Regions from separate parts of the Massilia sp. 01N410 genome, predicted to be linked through region 1. Evidence: predicted binding sites of a transcription regulator. Region 1 holds the regulator's gene; each other region holds the start of a gene.

The links. The regulator sigma-54, encoded in region 1, starts transcription at its own class of promoters, with help from an activator protein. The targets are predictions, from matches to a motif close to TGGCANGNAANCTGCTTT.
Region 2: the regulator sigma-54 is predicted to act here: its motif matches at 1,780-1,797, upstream of AC1DOP_RS03965 (ANTAR domain-containing response regulator).
Region 3: the regulator sigma-54 is predicted to act here: its motif matches at 1,476-1,493, upstream of AC1DOP_RS23550 (TldD/PmbA family protein).
Region 4: the regulator sigma-54 is predicted to act here: its motif matches at 1,378-1,395, upstream of AC1DOP_RS26455 (TorF family putative porin).

Annotation. Positions count from the first base shown of each region.
Region 1 is NZ_JBFTRV010000010.1:71,987-75,189, forward strand. Features, by position in the region: gene AC1DOP_RS15050 (enoyl-CoA hydratase/isomerase family protein) at 1-421, opposite strand, end outside; gene hpf (ribosome hibernation-promoting factor, HPF/YfiA family) at 526-885, opposite strand; gene AC1DOP_RS15060 (RNA polymerase factor sigma-54) at 988-2,484, opposite strand; gene lptB (LPS export ABC transporter ATP-binding protein) at 2,487-3,203, opposite strand, start outside.
Region 2 is NZ_JBFTRV010000002.1:295,336-298,538, reverse strand. Features, by position in the region: gene AC1DOP_RS03980 (S9 family peptidase) at 1-1,047, opposite strand, end outside; gene AC1DOP_RS03975 (hypothetical protein) at 1,183-1,350, opposite strand; gene AC1DOP_RS03970 (hypothetical protein) at 1,377-1,616, opposite strand; gene AC1DOP_RS03965 (ANTAR domain-containing response regulator) at 1,808-2,440, shown strand; gene AC1DOP_RS03960 (CmpA/NrtA family ABC transporter substrate-binding protein) at 2,461-3,203, shown strand, end outside.
Region 3 is NZ_JBFTRV010000023.1:52,215-55,417, reverse strand. Features, by position in the region: gene AC1DOP_RS23550 (TldD/PmbA family protein) at 1-1,366, opposite strand, end outside; gene AC1DOP_RS23545 (class I SAM-dependent methyltransferase) at 1,694-2,470, shown strand; gene AC1DOP_RS23540 (S1C family serine protease) at 2,558-3,203, shown strand, end outside.
Region 4 is NZ_JBFTRV010000032.1:33,301-36,503, reverse strand. Features, by position in the region: gene AC1DOP_RS26470 (hypothetical protein) at 1-422, shown strand, start outside; gene AC1DOP_RS26465 (hypothetical protein) at 649-945, shown strand; gene AC1DOP_RS26460 (accessory factor UbiK family protein) at 949-1,209, opposite strand; gene AC1DOP_RS26455 (TorF family putative porin) at 1,483-2,235, shown strand; gene AC1DOP_RS26450 (P-II family nitrogen regulator) at 2,248-2,586, shown strand; gene AC1DOP_RS26445 (ammonium transporter) at 2,597-3,203, shown strand, end outside.

The DNA of each region.
Region 1 (3,203 bases):
TGGCCATCTTCGTGCGTTCGGTCACGATGCGCAGGCCGGTCTCGGGCCCGCCCTGGGCGATACCCATGCCGCCGCCCATGACCACGCCGTCCATCAACGAGATATAGGGTTTCGGATAGAAGTGGATCAGGTGGTTCAGCGCGTATTCTTCGGTAAAGAAGTCTTCCAGCAGGGCACTGCCTCCAGTGGGCGTAGCGCGCCCGGCCTGGTGGAAGAAGCGGATGTCGCCGCCTGCGCACAGGGCTTTCTCGCTGCTGCTCTTGATAACGACGGCGTCGACGTTCGAATCGTCGCGCCAGGCCAGCAGGGTCTCCGTCAGTGCGCGCACCATCTCCAGCGACAGCGAGTTCAGGGCCTTGGGACGGTCGAGGGTAATGATGCCGGTGCCGCTGGCAACGCGGGTCTGCACGTATTCGCTCATGTTCTTTTATTTATTGAAATGGAAAACGGCATTGTAGCGCGGCCCGGAAAACGAAAAGGGCGCCAGATGCGCCCTTCCTTGCTTGTGCTGCGCCAGCGGAAGGATCACGCTGTAGCGGCAGCTTCTCCTCCATCGTTGGGTATGCGCTTGAGCGGTGTACTACTGTGATCCTGCAGCATCTGCTTGTACTTCTGCACCTGCCGGTCGAGCCGGTCCATCAGCATGTCGATCGCGGCGTACAAGTCGTGCGCGGCGCTGGCGACGTGAACGATCTTGCCGGCGAGGCGCAAGTTGATCTCGGCCTTCTGGCGTTTTTCTTTCTCGGTGAGATTGTCAATGCAGAGGATGACGTGGGAGTCGATCACTTGATCGAAATGGCGGGTGATGCGTTCGAGCTTGTTCTGTACGTATTCACGGATTGCCGGGGTTACATCGAGATGATGTCCGCTGATAGTGAGATTCATACACACTCCTTTGATGATGCGCTGCCTGTCGTACGCGCATACCACGCACCAGGGCAGCGTTGTTGCAAGAAGCTTGCTGCAAGAGCTTGCTGAAAGAGCTTGCTACAGAGATTTACGGAGGCTGACGGGAGGGATCTTCAGCGCCTCGCGGTATTTCGCTACCGTGCGGCGTGCGATAACCATTCCCTGTTCCCCTAGCATCTCCGCGATCTTGCTGTCGGATAAAGGGTTTTTGGGGTCTTCTGCTCCTGTGAGTTGTACGATGAGAGCCCGGATCGCGGTCGAGGAGGCTTCTCCTCCTGCCTCGGTCGCGACGTGACTCCCGAAAAAGTACTTCAACTCGAACATGCCGTGCGGCGTCAGCATGTATTTCTGAGTTGTGACACGAGAAATTGTGCTCTCGTGTAGACCTAGTGTATCAGCTATCTCACGTAAAACAAGGGGCCGCATGGCAACGGCGCCATGGGAGAAAAAGTTCCGCTGGCGCTCCACGATTGCTTGAGCTACCCGAAGGATAGTATCGAAGCGCTGGCGCATGTTTTTGATGAGCCATTTTGCTTCCTGCAACTGCGCCGCCAGCTGGGATTCCGATTTTCCCTGCTTCATCAAGGTGGCATACAGGCTGTTCACGCGCAGGCGCGGCATCACCTCGGGATTCAGCTGCACGCTCCAGCCGTCCTTCGCGCGGCGCACGATTACGTCCGGCACCACGAAGTCGGAAACGTCGGAAGCGAAGGCCGCGCCCGGATGCGGATTGCAATGGCGGATCACGGCCTGGGCTTCGCGCAGGTCTTCGTCGTCGCAGTCGAGGGCTTTCTTGAGCTTGTTGAATTCGCGCTGCGCGAACCAGGTCAGGTAGCGTTCGACGATGGTCAGCGCCATGCGCCGCGTGACCAGCGGCACGCCCGGCATGCGGCGGATCTGCAGCGCCAGGCATTCGGCGGCGCTGCGCGCGCCCACGCCGGGCGGGTCCATGCTTTGCACCAGCGCCAGCGCGGTGCGCAACTCCTCGAATTCCACTTCGAGTTCGGCCGGGAGGCGCGCATGCAGCTCGTCCAGGGTTTCTTCGAGGTAGCCGTTGTCGTCGAGGGTGTCGACGACGATCTCGACCAGCGCGCAATCGCGCGGCGACATGCAGGTCAGGCGTACCTGCTCCATCAAGTGTTCGCGCAGCGAGACCGGGCTGGCTTCCAGCTGCGGGCGGCCGTCCTCTTCCTCGCCGCCGCTGCCGCTGCCGGAACGGCCAGAATCGCCCCAGTCCATGTCGTGCTCGGCGCCGCCGGCATCGCCGTTGTCGCTGTCGCCGCCTTCGGCTTCGGCGCCACCGCCGCCATTGCCCTCCTCGCCCTGGCTGGACGAGGGCGGCGAGTCGGGCGTGGTGGAGGTCGACGCGCCGTTGTTGATCGCGCCGTCGGCCAGCAGGCGCACCGAGTGGTCGAGCGGATCGTCGAGGCGTTCGAGCAGCGGGTTGTCGCTGAGGACCTGTTCAATCTCCTGGTGCAGCTCGAGAGTGGACAGCTGCAGCAGCCGGATCGACTGCTGGAGTTGCGGTGTCAGCGCAAGGTGCTGTGAGGTCTTGAGTTGCAGCGTCTGTTTCATGACTACATCCGGAAATGTTCACCCAGGTAGACGCGGCGAACCGATTCATTGGCGATGATGTCGTCCGGGCGTCCCGACGCCAGCACCGCGCCCTGGTTGATGATGTAGGCACGGTCGCAGATGCCGAGCGTCTCGCGCACGTTGTGGTCGGTTATCAGGACGCCGATGCCGCGCTCCTTCAGGAAGCGCACGATGCGCTGGATCTCGATCACCGCGATCGGATCGACGCCGGCAAACGGCTCGTCCAGCAGCACGAAGCGCGGGTTGGTGGCGAGGGCGCGCGCAATCTCCACGCGGCGCCGTTCGCCGCCCGACAGCGACAGCGCCGGGTTCTCGCGCAGCTTCTCGATCTGCAGCTCGGCCAGCAGCTCGTTGAGGCGCTCCTCGATGCGGTTCTTGCCCAGCGGCTTGCCGTCCTCGCGCTGCAGTTCCAGCACGGCGCGGATGTTCTCCTCCACCGTCAGCTTGCGGAACACCGAGGCTTCCTGCGGCAGGTAGGACAGGCCCAGCATGGCGCGCCGGTGGATCGGCAGGCTGGTGATGTCGGTGCCGTTGATGACAATGGCGCCGGCGTCGGCCGGCACCAGGCCCACGATCATGTAGAACGAGGTCGTCTTGCCGGCGCCGTTCGGGCCGAGCAGGCCCACCACCTCGCCGCAGGCGACCTGCAGCGAAACGTCGCGCACCACCAGGCGCTTGCCGTAGCTTTTCTGCAGCCC
Region 2 (3,203 bases), on a different contig from region 1:
CTCGCCGTCGAAGCCGATCTTCACCGGACGGTTGCCCTTGAGCGGATCGAGCTTGCGCTCGGCACGCAGGGAGGCCAGCGGATCGTCCTTCACGCCCGGCAGGACGTCGAAGGACAGGTCTTTCACCTCGCGGGTCTGCAGGTCGATGAGTTTGAGGCCGTGCGGACGCGGATCCTTGCGGCCGACGCGGGTGCGCTCGTCCGAGGTCTCTTCATAGCCGCTCTCCGTCACGTAGCGCGGCATCTTGCCGACGCGGCCCTTGTCGGCGTCCTTCGGGCCGGTCACGACCAGCAGCCAGCGGCCGTCCGGCGACAGGTGGGTGTTCACGATGGCCAGCTTGTCGCCCAGGTAGATCGGGGCCGGGGCGCGGGTCGGATCGACGCGGCGCTCTTCCTCCTCACGGGCGCGGGTGGCGTCGCGATCAGTCTTCTGGCGCTTGAGGGTGGCGATCAGGCGCAGCTGCATGTCGCGCAGCGCATCCGGATCCTGGACGGCCGGGTCCTTGGCCGCGCGCGGCAGCGCCAGCGGCGACACCAGGCGGCTGGCGCGGTCCCAGCTGGCCCAGTCGTCACCGACGCGGAACTGCACGCTGCGGCCGTCGGCGGAATACTGCACGGCGGCGATGGCGACGCCGCTGGCGCGCGAGATCTGTACCAGTTCGCCGCTCTTCAGGTCGCGCTCGAAGAGGTCGCCGTTGCGCACGAAGGCGGAGCGGGTGCGGTCGCGGTTGTAGACGACCAGCCAGCCGTCCAGTTTGGCGAACTCCGCATCCTCGACCCTGCGCGCCTTGTTCAGGCCGGACGTGGCGCCAGTCTGGTAGACGTCGCGCAGCGGCGATCCGGCGCGCTTCTGTTTATACAGGACCTGCTTGCCGTCCCAGCTCCACCATGCGTTTTCCACGGGGTTGCCGATCCAGTCGGGCTGGGCCATGGCCTGGTCGAGGGTGACGGGTGTGCCGGCGTCGGCTGCAATGGCCGAGGTGAGGGGAACTGAGGCCAGCAGCGCGGCAAGGACGGTGAGGGCGGAAGCGGAGACAGGAAGGCGCATCGTCGGTTGTCTGAGTAGAAATTGCAAAAAAGCATTCTAGCTCAGCCAACAGTGATGCAGTGTGGATTCGATTTGCAAAAAACAACGCCCGGCCAATGCCGGGCGTGTGGAGACGCGAGCAACAACCAGGAAAGCTTAGCGCAGCTTCTCCAGGCGCGACGGGTCGCCGATCCACATTTGCGGGTGATCCGCGATCCACAGTTCCGACGGCGCGGTCACGGTCGGGTTGCGGATGAAGAACACGATGCGGGTGACGATGGCCAGGGCCGAGATGGCAACGGTGACGTATTCGACTGGGGTCATGATGGTGTCCTGTGTGAATTACTTAATTACTTGGAGGCGAAGTGGCGCAGCTCGGCCGACAGGCTCGGGCTATGCGATTCGGCGGCGGCGGCCAGCGACAGCATCTCGCGGCGGCTTGCCTGCTCGTCGCGCTTGGCATCGTGGGCGAACCAGCCGCCGTGGGCGACATAGAGTTCGATGGCGAAGGCGCGGATGTTGCGAGCGGTTTCTGCGAGTTGGTGGCGCAGACCTTTGCTCTGCGCCTGGGTGATCGTTGCGGTGCTCATTGTTTTCTCCAATAAATACTGTGTTGTTGCGGTGCAGTATAGGGAACATCGAGACATAAGTGAACTTTTACTTTTTGATGTTCTCCATCAACGTGGTGAATATTTCTTGATGGATAACTGTGGCTCGTCCTTACTTCGGTTATGCGCCTCGGAAATATCTCTCTGGCCCGGAACTTGCATATTCCCAAGGCATGAAATCGCCACCTCCCGTTCCGCGCACCCTGCGCATCGTCGTGGTCAACACCACACAAGGCACCGGCGAACAGGCCGCGGCGGCCCAGGCGCGGCGCAACACGGCGTTGCGCATCGGGTTGCTGGAATCGGGCTACGACATCGTCGCCTCGCTGCCGGCCGATATCTTCCTGCCCGAACGGATCGCCCAGATCCAGCCGGACATGATCATCATCGACAGCGAATCCGCCGCCCGCGACGTGCTCGAGCACATCGTGATCGCCACCCGCGACGAGCCGCGCCCGATCGTGCTGTTCACCGACGACCAGGATCCGTCCAGCATGGACGCCGCGATCGGCGCCGGCGTGACGGCCTATATCGTGGCCGGGCTGCAGGCCGAGCGCGTGAAGCCGGTGCTGGACGTGGCCCTGGCCCGCTTCCGGCGCGAGCGCAAGCTGCTCGACGAACTCTCCGACACCCGCCGCCAGCTGGCCGACCGCAAGCTGGTCGAGCGCGCCAAGGGCGTGCTGATGGCGCGCAGCGGGCTCAATGAAGAAGAGGCTTACAGGAAGCTGCGCAGTATGGCGATGAACCGGAAGCTGAGGTTGGCGGAGGTGGCGCAGCGGGTGCTTGACGTGGAAGACCTTCTATAGCGCCGTCCTAAGGAACTAACATGAAAACCACCCTCCAAGCCGGCTTCATGCCGCTCACCGACTGCGCCCCCCTGATCATGGCCTCGGTACTCGGCCTCGACGAGAAACACGGTATCAAACTCGCCCTCAGCCGCGAACACTCCTGGTCCGGCATGCGCGACCGCCTGCTGAACGGCAGCCTCGACGTCGCCCACGCGCTCTACGGCCTGGTGTACGGCGTCGAGATGGGCATCGGCACGCGCGCGGTGCCGATGGCAGTGCTGATGAATTTGTCGCGCAACGGCCAGGCCATCACCCTGTCGCGCGCGCTGGGCGAGGCCGGGGTGACGGACGGCGCCGCGCTGGCGGTCCAGGTCCGCAGGAGCCGCCGGCGCTTCACCTTCGCCCACACCTTCCCGACCGGGAACCACGCGATGTTCCTGTATTACTGGCTGGCCGCGAGCGGCATCGACCCGCTGCGCGACGTGCAGATGGCGACGGTGCCGCCGGGCCAGATGGCGGCCAGCCTGGCGGCCGGGCATATCGACGGCTTCTGCGCGGGCGAGCCCTGGGGCGCGCGGGCGGTGCTGGACGGCAGCGGCTTCACGGCGGCCACCAGCCAGGACATCTGGCCGGACCATCCCGGCAAGGCGCTGGGCGCCACCGCCGCCTTCGCCGACGCGCATCCGCAGGCTTGCCGCGCGCTGGTGGCGGCGCTGCTGGAAGCGGCGCGCTGGATCGACGCCTCGCCCCTGCACCGCGACGCCACGGCCGAGGTCCTGGC
Region 3 (3,203 bases), on a different contig from region 1:
GCTGGTCGATCGAGAACGAACCGTCGCCGACGATGTAGATGCCCTTCTTGATGTCCTTGACCATCTCGTCCGGGCTCAATCTCTTCTTGCCCGCCTGGAGCGAGACGTTCGGCATGCGCTGGAACTGCACGTTGCTCCAGCTGTCGGCGTAGGAGCAGCCGTGCGATTCCTTCTCGCCGATGATGTGGGCCTGGTCGCGCGTGGCCTGGTAGTTCACCAGGATGCCGTCCTTGATGATGTCCCAGCGCTTGCACTTGACGCCTTCGTCGTCGTAGCCGACCGCGCCCAGCGAGCCCGGGGTGACCTTGTCGGCCACGATGTTCACCAGCGGCGAACCGTAGTTGAATTTCTTCGTTTCCCACTTGTCGAGGGTGGCGAAGCTGGTGCCGGCGTAGTTGGCCTCGTAGCCCAGCACGCGGTCGAGTTCCGTCGGGTGGCCGACCGATTCGTGGATCGTCAGCCACAGGTGTTCTGGCGACAGCACCAGGTCGTACTTGCCCGGGGTGACGCTCTTGGCGGTCAGCTTGCGCTTGGCGTCGCGGCCGGCGGCGCGGGCGTCCTCGACGATGTCATAGGATGTCGTGTACAGGGTGGCGACGCCGCCGGCGGCCTTGATCTTGTCTTCCTTGCGCGCGGCCAGGTATTCGTAGCCCATGCCGACCGGCGCCGACAGGCCCTGGCGCGAGCGGAACTTGCCGGTCCCCTTGTCGACCGCGGTGGCGGTCAGCGGCGCCCACATGCGCTGGATGTCCTGGTCGATGTAGGAGCCGTCGGTGGACGCGAAGTACTTCTGCTGGTTCACCTGGAACAGCATCGAGTTCATGAAGGTCGCGCCGCCGTCCATGCCGGCCTTGTTGGCGGCGATCAGCAGTTCGGCCTTCTCCTTGACCGGCACCGTGCGCCAGTCCTTTTGTACCGGCGTCGCCCACGAGACCTCGCCCACGCCCTTCACCGGTGCCAGCTGCACCGGTTCAAGCTGCAGCTTGGCGTTGGCCTTGGCGATCGCCACCGCCTGGCGCGCCGCGCCGGCCACGCCGTCCGGGCTCATGTCGTTGGTGGCGGCGAAGCCATAGGCGCCGTTGCAGACCACGCGCACGCCGATGCCGGCCGACTCGGTGTTGACCACGTTCTCGACGTTCAGGTCGCGAGTGATCACGTACTGGTTGAGGTAGCGGCCGATGCGCACGTCGCAGTAGCTGGCGCCGGCCTTGGTGGCGGCGTTCAGCGCGGTGTCGGCCAGCAGCTTCTTGGCCGCGACCGGCATCGGATTGAGCAGCTCTTCGGCGGCGATCGCGCGGCCGAATACGGGCACCAGCATCGTGCCGAAAGCCAGGCCGCTGATGTTGAGGAAGGTACGGCGTTCCATGACGTCTCCTGAGGTGGACAGTGGTCCGGCGGGCGGACCGCTCTTGTTGTGCTGCGCTTTACTTCTTCTCTTTATCTGCTGAACCATAGCAGCAAGTAAAGTTCTTGAATAGGCAATCTTTATGCCAGGTGCCTGGGTTCCTGCTTGCCAGCGCGGCCAGGGCGGACGGTGTCCGCGCGGGCCGCGTCCGCCCTGTGTCCGGCAGGTGTCCGGTCGGACAGGTTTAATACATACGCAATCTTTACTTGACGACAACTAGGGCCTGCCCGATGATCGGCGGAGGGCACGGCATGGCGCCGCTACCCCACCGACATTGGAGACCGAGACATGAAACGATTCATCCTGGCCGCCGTACTGGCAGGCTTGGCCGGCACGGCGCTGGCCGCCAACCAGGCCGACGACGCCCAACTACGCGCGGCCATCGCCGGCAGCCACCGCTCAAGCGCCAACGTGGCGCGCGACACCTGGCGCCATCCTTACGAAACGCTGACTTTCTTCGGCATCAAGCCAACCATGACGGTGGTCGAATTGCTGCCGGAAGGCGGCTGGTACACCGAGATCCTGGCGCCCTACCTGCGCCAGGACGGCAAGCTGATCGGCGCCGGCCTCATATCCAAGACGCTGCTGGAGTCCAACCCGGCGGTGTATGACAAGGTCGTGCGGGGCGCCTTCAATCCACCAAAGGCCATCTACAACTTCGCCCCGCCAAACAGCGTCGACATGGTGCTCACCTTCCGCAACGTGCACAACTTCGTCGAACTGGGCGACGACAAGGTCAAGGAAATGTTCAAGGCGCTGTACACCAGCCTGAAGCCGGGCGGCGTGCTGGGCGTGACCGACCACCGCCTGCCGGAATCCATGCCGCAGGATGCCAAGGCCACGAGCGGCTACATCCATGAGTCGTATGTGATCAGGATGGCCGAAAGCGCCGGCTTCAAGCTGGCTGGGAAATCCGGGATCAACGCCAACCCGAAGGACAAGGCCGACCACAAGGGCGGCGTGTGGGCCCTGCCGCCGACCCTGGCCAACCGCGACGAGGACCGCGCCAAATACCAGGCCATCGGCGAAAGCGACCGCATGACCCTCAAGTTCGTCAAACCGTAAATGTCACGCCGTGGTGAGTATTTGTGAACTTTCACGCTTCGCCACGGTGTATATTCGCTCAGCAATCTTTCCGATTCAAAGAGACGCATGACACTTTTCCGACTCGCTGCCGCCGCAGCGCTTGCCGCCGCCTGTACGATGGTCCAGATCCAGGTCCAGGCCCAGGACCTCGATGCGAAGGCCGCACCGACCAAATCCGCCATTCCGTCTCGCGTCGAAAACTCGGTCGTCAAGATCTTCTCGACCTTGCGCCGCCCCGACCCGTATAAACCCTGGACCAAGGCCACGCCGCAGGACGTCACCGGCTCGGGCGTGATCATCGAGGGCAAGCGGATTCTCACGAATGCCCATGTGGTCGGCTACGCCAGCCAGGTCGAGATCCAGGCCAGCCAGGACGGCGACAAGGTCGCCGCCACGGTGGTGGCGGTGGCGCGCGGGATGGACCTGGCCCTGCTCAAGCTCGACGACGAGTCCTACTTCAACAAGCATCCGGCGCTGCCGCGCGCCAGCGTGCTGCCGGACGTGCGCGAACAAGTGTTCGCCTACGGCTATCCGGTCGGCGGCAACTCGCTGTCGATCACCAAGGGCATCGTCTCGCGCGTCGAATTCGTCCCCTACGGCTTCGGCAACGCCGGCCTGCGGGTGCAGATCGACGCCCCGATCAATCCCGGCAACAGCGGCGGCCCGGTGATCGCCGGCGACAAGATGATCGGCCTGGCCTTCTCCGGCGTGG
Region 4 (3,203 bases), on a different contig from region 1:
GCCCGGAAGAGTTTTCCCAATTGGAGCTGCGCGTTACCAATGAAGGAGTAATGCCTCTTCACCAATATTTTTGCCGTATCAGCAGAGCAAACTATGACACTACGAATCGTGTAATCTTTGGCGGCGCTACGTTTGCCGAGTGGTACGGAGCCGGGTTCAAGCTGAAGTTCTATGACCGGGTCGATAAGAAATTCGTTTTTTTGTATGTGAGCCCGGCAAAAATGGAGGCTTACCGTTTCCGCAAGTACTTTAAAGAGATCCTATCCGACACAACGGTTGCCTACTTCACGGTTTTTGCTCTCGGAAGGTTAGAGGCTAGTCCGAAGGGCAATTCGGTAAATCTCATAGTCGATGATTTACGTCACTTGGACATCGTTCGTGGGAAAACGAAGGAAGCTGGAGCCAACGAGGTGTCAACTTAGACAGCAATCGACGCTTTGGATGGATGAAAGCGTCGAACGCCTCTGGCACCAAATCACGCCCCCTGCAAGCGTAAAGTTATTGATGCACGGAAAAAGGCTTCATCCGTCGATTCCAATAATGATGTTCAGGAGGACTTAGTTTCCCATTATTCGTTTCTAGCCCGTCGGCTTACTCGGCCGATATCTATTTGACGGCCAGATCCGTGGCATCGCGTATAGTCTTGCGATGCCTAAACTACTTCTGACCTTCGCCATCCTGGCGCTGCTGTTCTGCCTGCTGTGCGGGCCGGTGCTCTATGTGGCGCTCCGGTTCAGGCGGCGGGGGGATGTGGCGGCATTGCGGCCGCTGCGCGTCGTCTGGCTGGCGCAGCTGGCGCTGGCCGCCATCCTGATCTTCGTGGCCGACGATGCCCGGCTGGGCAATCCGGTCGGCGTCATGCTGGGCATCGTCATCGGCGTGAGTGTGGGCGGTGCCGTCCTGTTCGGGCTGTGGCGGCTCACGCGCCGCCTCGTGCTGCGTTAAACCTCAGACCTTCTGTTCCGACGTCACCGACGCCAGCTTCGCTTCCAGTTCCGCCACGCGCAGTTCCAGGGCGTCGAGCTTGGCGCGGGTCTTGGCCAGCACCTGGGCCTGGATGTCGAATTCTTCGCGCGTCACCAGGTCCAGCTTCGAAAAGCCCTGGGTCATCATGGCCTTGACGTTGCGTTCGATGTCCTTGGCCGGCGAATTCTCGATCGCCTGGTTGATCTTGCCCTGCAGATCATTAAAGAAGTTATTCATGTCCATTTCTGTCCTTGGTGAAGCCGAGTGGTGCGCACTCATTTTGTGCGCGCCTCGCTGATTTAGTGCGTGCACCTGCGTGGCGCACGCCCTTGCGGCGTCATTTATGTTTTTGGCATATCAAAAATGGGGGCAGAGGCCTGCGAATACAAGGTCTGCCGCTCCATTCCGGGGTGGCACGCATCCTGCTAAAGCAAACATACAACATAGAAAAACAGGAAAGCGAAGTACGGATTGTAAACCCATCAGGTCCAAAGTTCATTTACCAGGGAGTGTCGTATGAAGCGTCGAAGCAGCAAGTGGCAGCACATCGCGATGGTCGCGGCGGGTTTGTGGAGCCTGGGCACCGGGCTGGCCGGGGCACAGGAGCAGGAGCAGAAGCCCGAGCACGAGGTCAGCTTCAACGCGGCGGTGACGAGCGATTACCGTTACCGCGGCCTGTCCCAGAGCCGCCTGGATCCGGCGGTGCAGGGCGGCGCCGACTATGTCCATAACCCGACCGGCCTCTACGTCGGCACCTGGCTCTCGTCCATCAAATGGACCAAGGACCTGGGCGGCAGCGGCAACGTCGAGTGGGATATCTATGGCGGCAAGCGCGGCAATCTCAGCGCCGACATCACCTACGACGTCGGCGGCCTGTACTACTTCTATCCGAATAACGGCCTGCATCCGAACGCCAACACCTTCGAGCTCTACGGCCAGCTGGGCTACGGGCCGGCCTACGTCAAGTACTCGCATTCGCTGACCAACCTGTTCGGCACCGCCGACAGCCGCGGCAGCGGCTACCTCGACATCGGCGCGAACGTCGACGTCGGTGGCGGCTTCGTGCTGAACCTGCACGCGGGCCACCAGGAAGTCCGCCACAACGGCGCGGTGTCCTATACCGACTACAAGGTCGGCGTGACCAAGGACCTCGGGGTCTGCTCGGTGGCGCTGGCTTACGTCAAGGCCAATACCAGCGGCTACCTGAGCCCGTCCGGAGAAAACCTCGGGAAGTCCGCGGCCCTGCTGTCTGTTTCAAAAACTTTCTGAAGAGGCAATCGCATGAAAATGATCACCGCCATCATCAAACCCTTCAAGCTCGATGAGGTCCGCGAGGCCCTTTCCGAGATCAATGTCCAGGGTATTACGGTGACCGAAGTGAAAGGCTTCGGCCGCCAGAAGGGCCATACCGAACTCTACCGCGGCGCCGAGTACGTGGTCGACTTCCTGCCGAAGACCAAGATCGAGGCGGCGGTCGACGACGCCATCGTCGACCAGGTGATCGACACCATCCAAAGCGCGGCACGCACCGGCAAGATCGGTGACGGCAAAATTTTCGTCTCCGATCTGGAGCAGGTAATCCGTATCCGTACCGGCGAGACCGGCAACGATGCGCTGTAAGGGGAATCCGATGATCCGCACACTCACCAAACTGATCGCAGGCTTCAGTGTCGCCATGGCGCTCGGCGCTGCACTGCCGGTCCTGGCCCAGGATGCCGCTGCACCAGCCGCGTCGGCGCCGGCCGCCACCGCAGCCGCCAATGCCGGCGCAGCCGCTCCTGCTGCCCCGGCCGCTCCCGCCGCGGCAGCAGCGACGGCCGCGCCGGCAAGCCCGGCCGCTCCCGCCGCCGCACCCACGCCGCAGAAGGGCGACACCGCCTGGATGTTCGTCGCCACCCTGCTGGTGATCATGATGACGATTCCGGGCCTGGCCCTGTTCTACGGCGGCCTGGTGCGCTCGAAGAACATGCTGTCCGTGCTGATGCAGGTCTTCATGATCTTTTCCGTCATCATCGTGCTGTGGTGCCTGTACGGCTACTCGCTGGCCTTCACCGAGAACAATGCCTTCATCGGCGGCCTCGACCGCGTATTCCTGAAAGGCATCTGGGATCCGGCCAAGGCGAGCTTCTCGACCGCCGCCACCTTCAGCAAGGGCGTGGTGATCCCCGAGTTCATCTACGTCGCCTTCCAGGGCACCTTTGCCGCCATCACCTGCGGCCTGATCGTCGGCGCCTTCG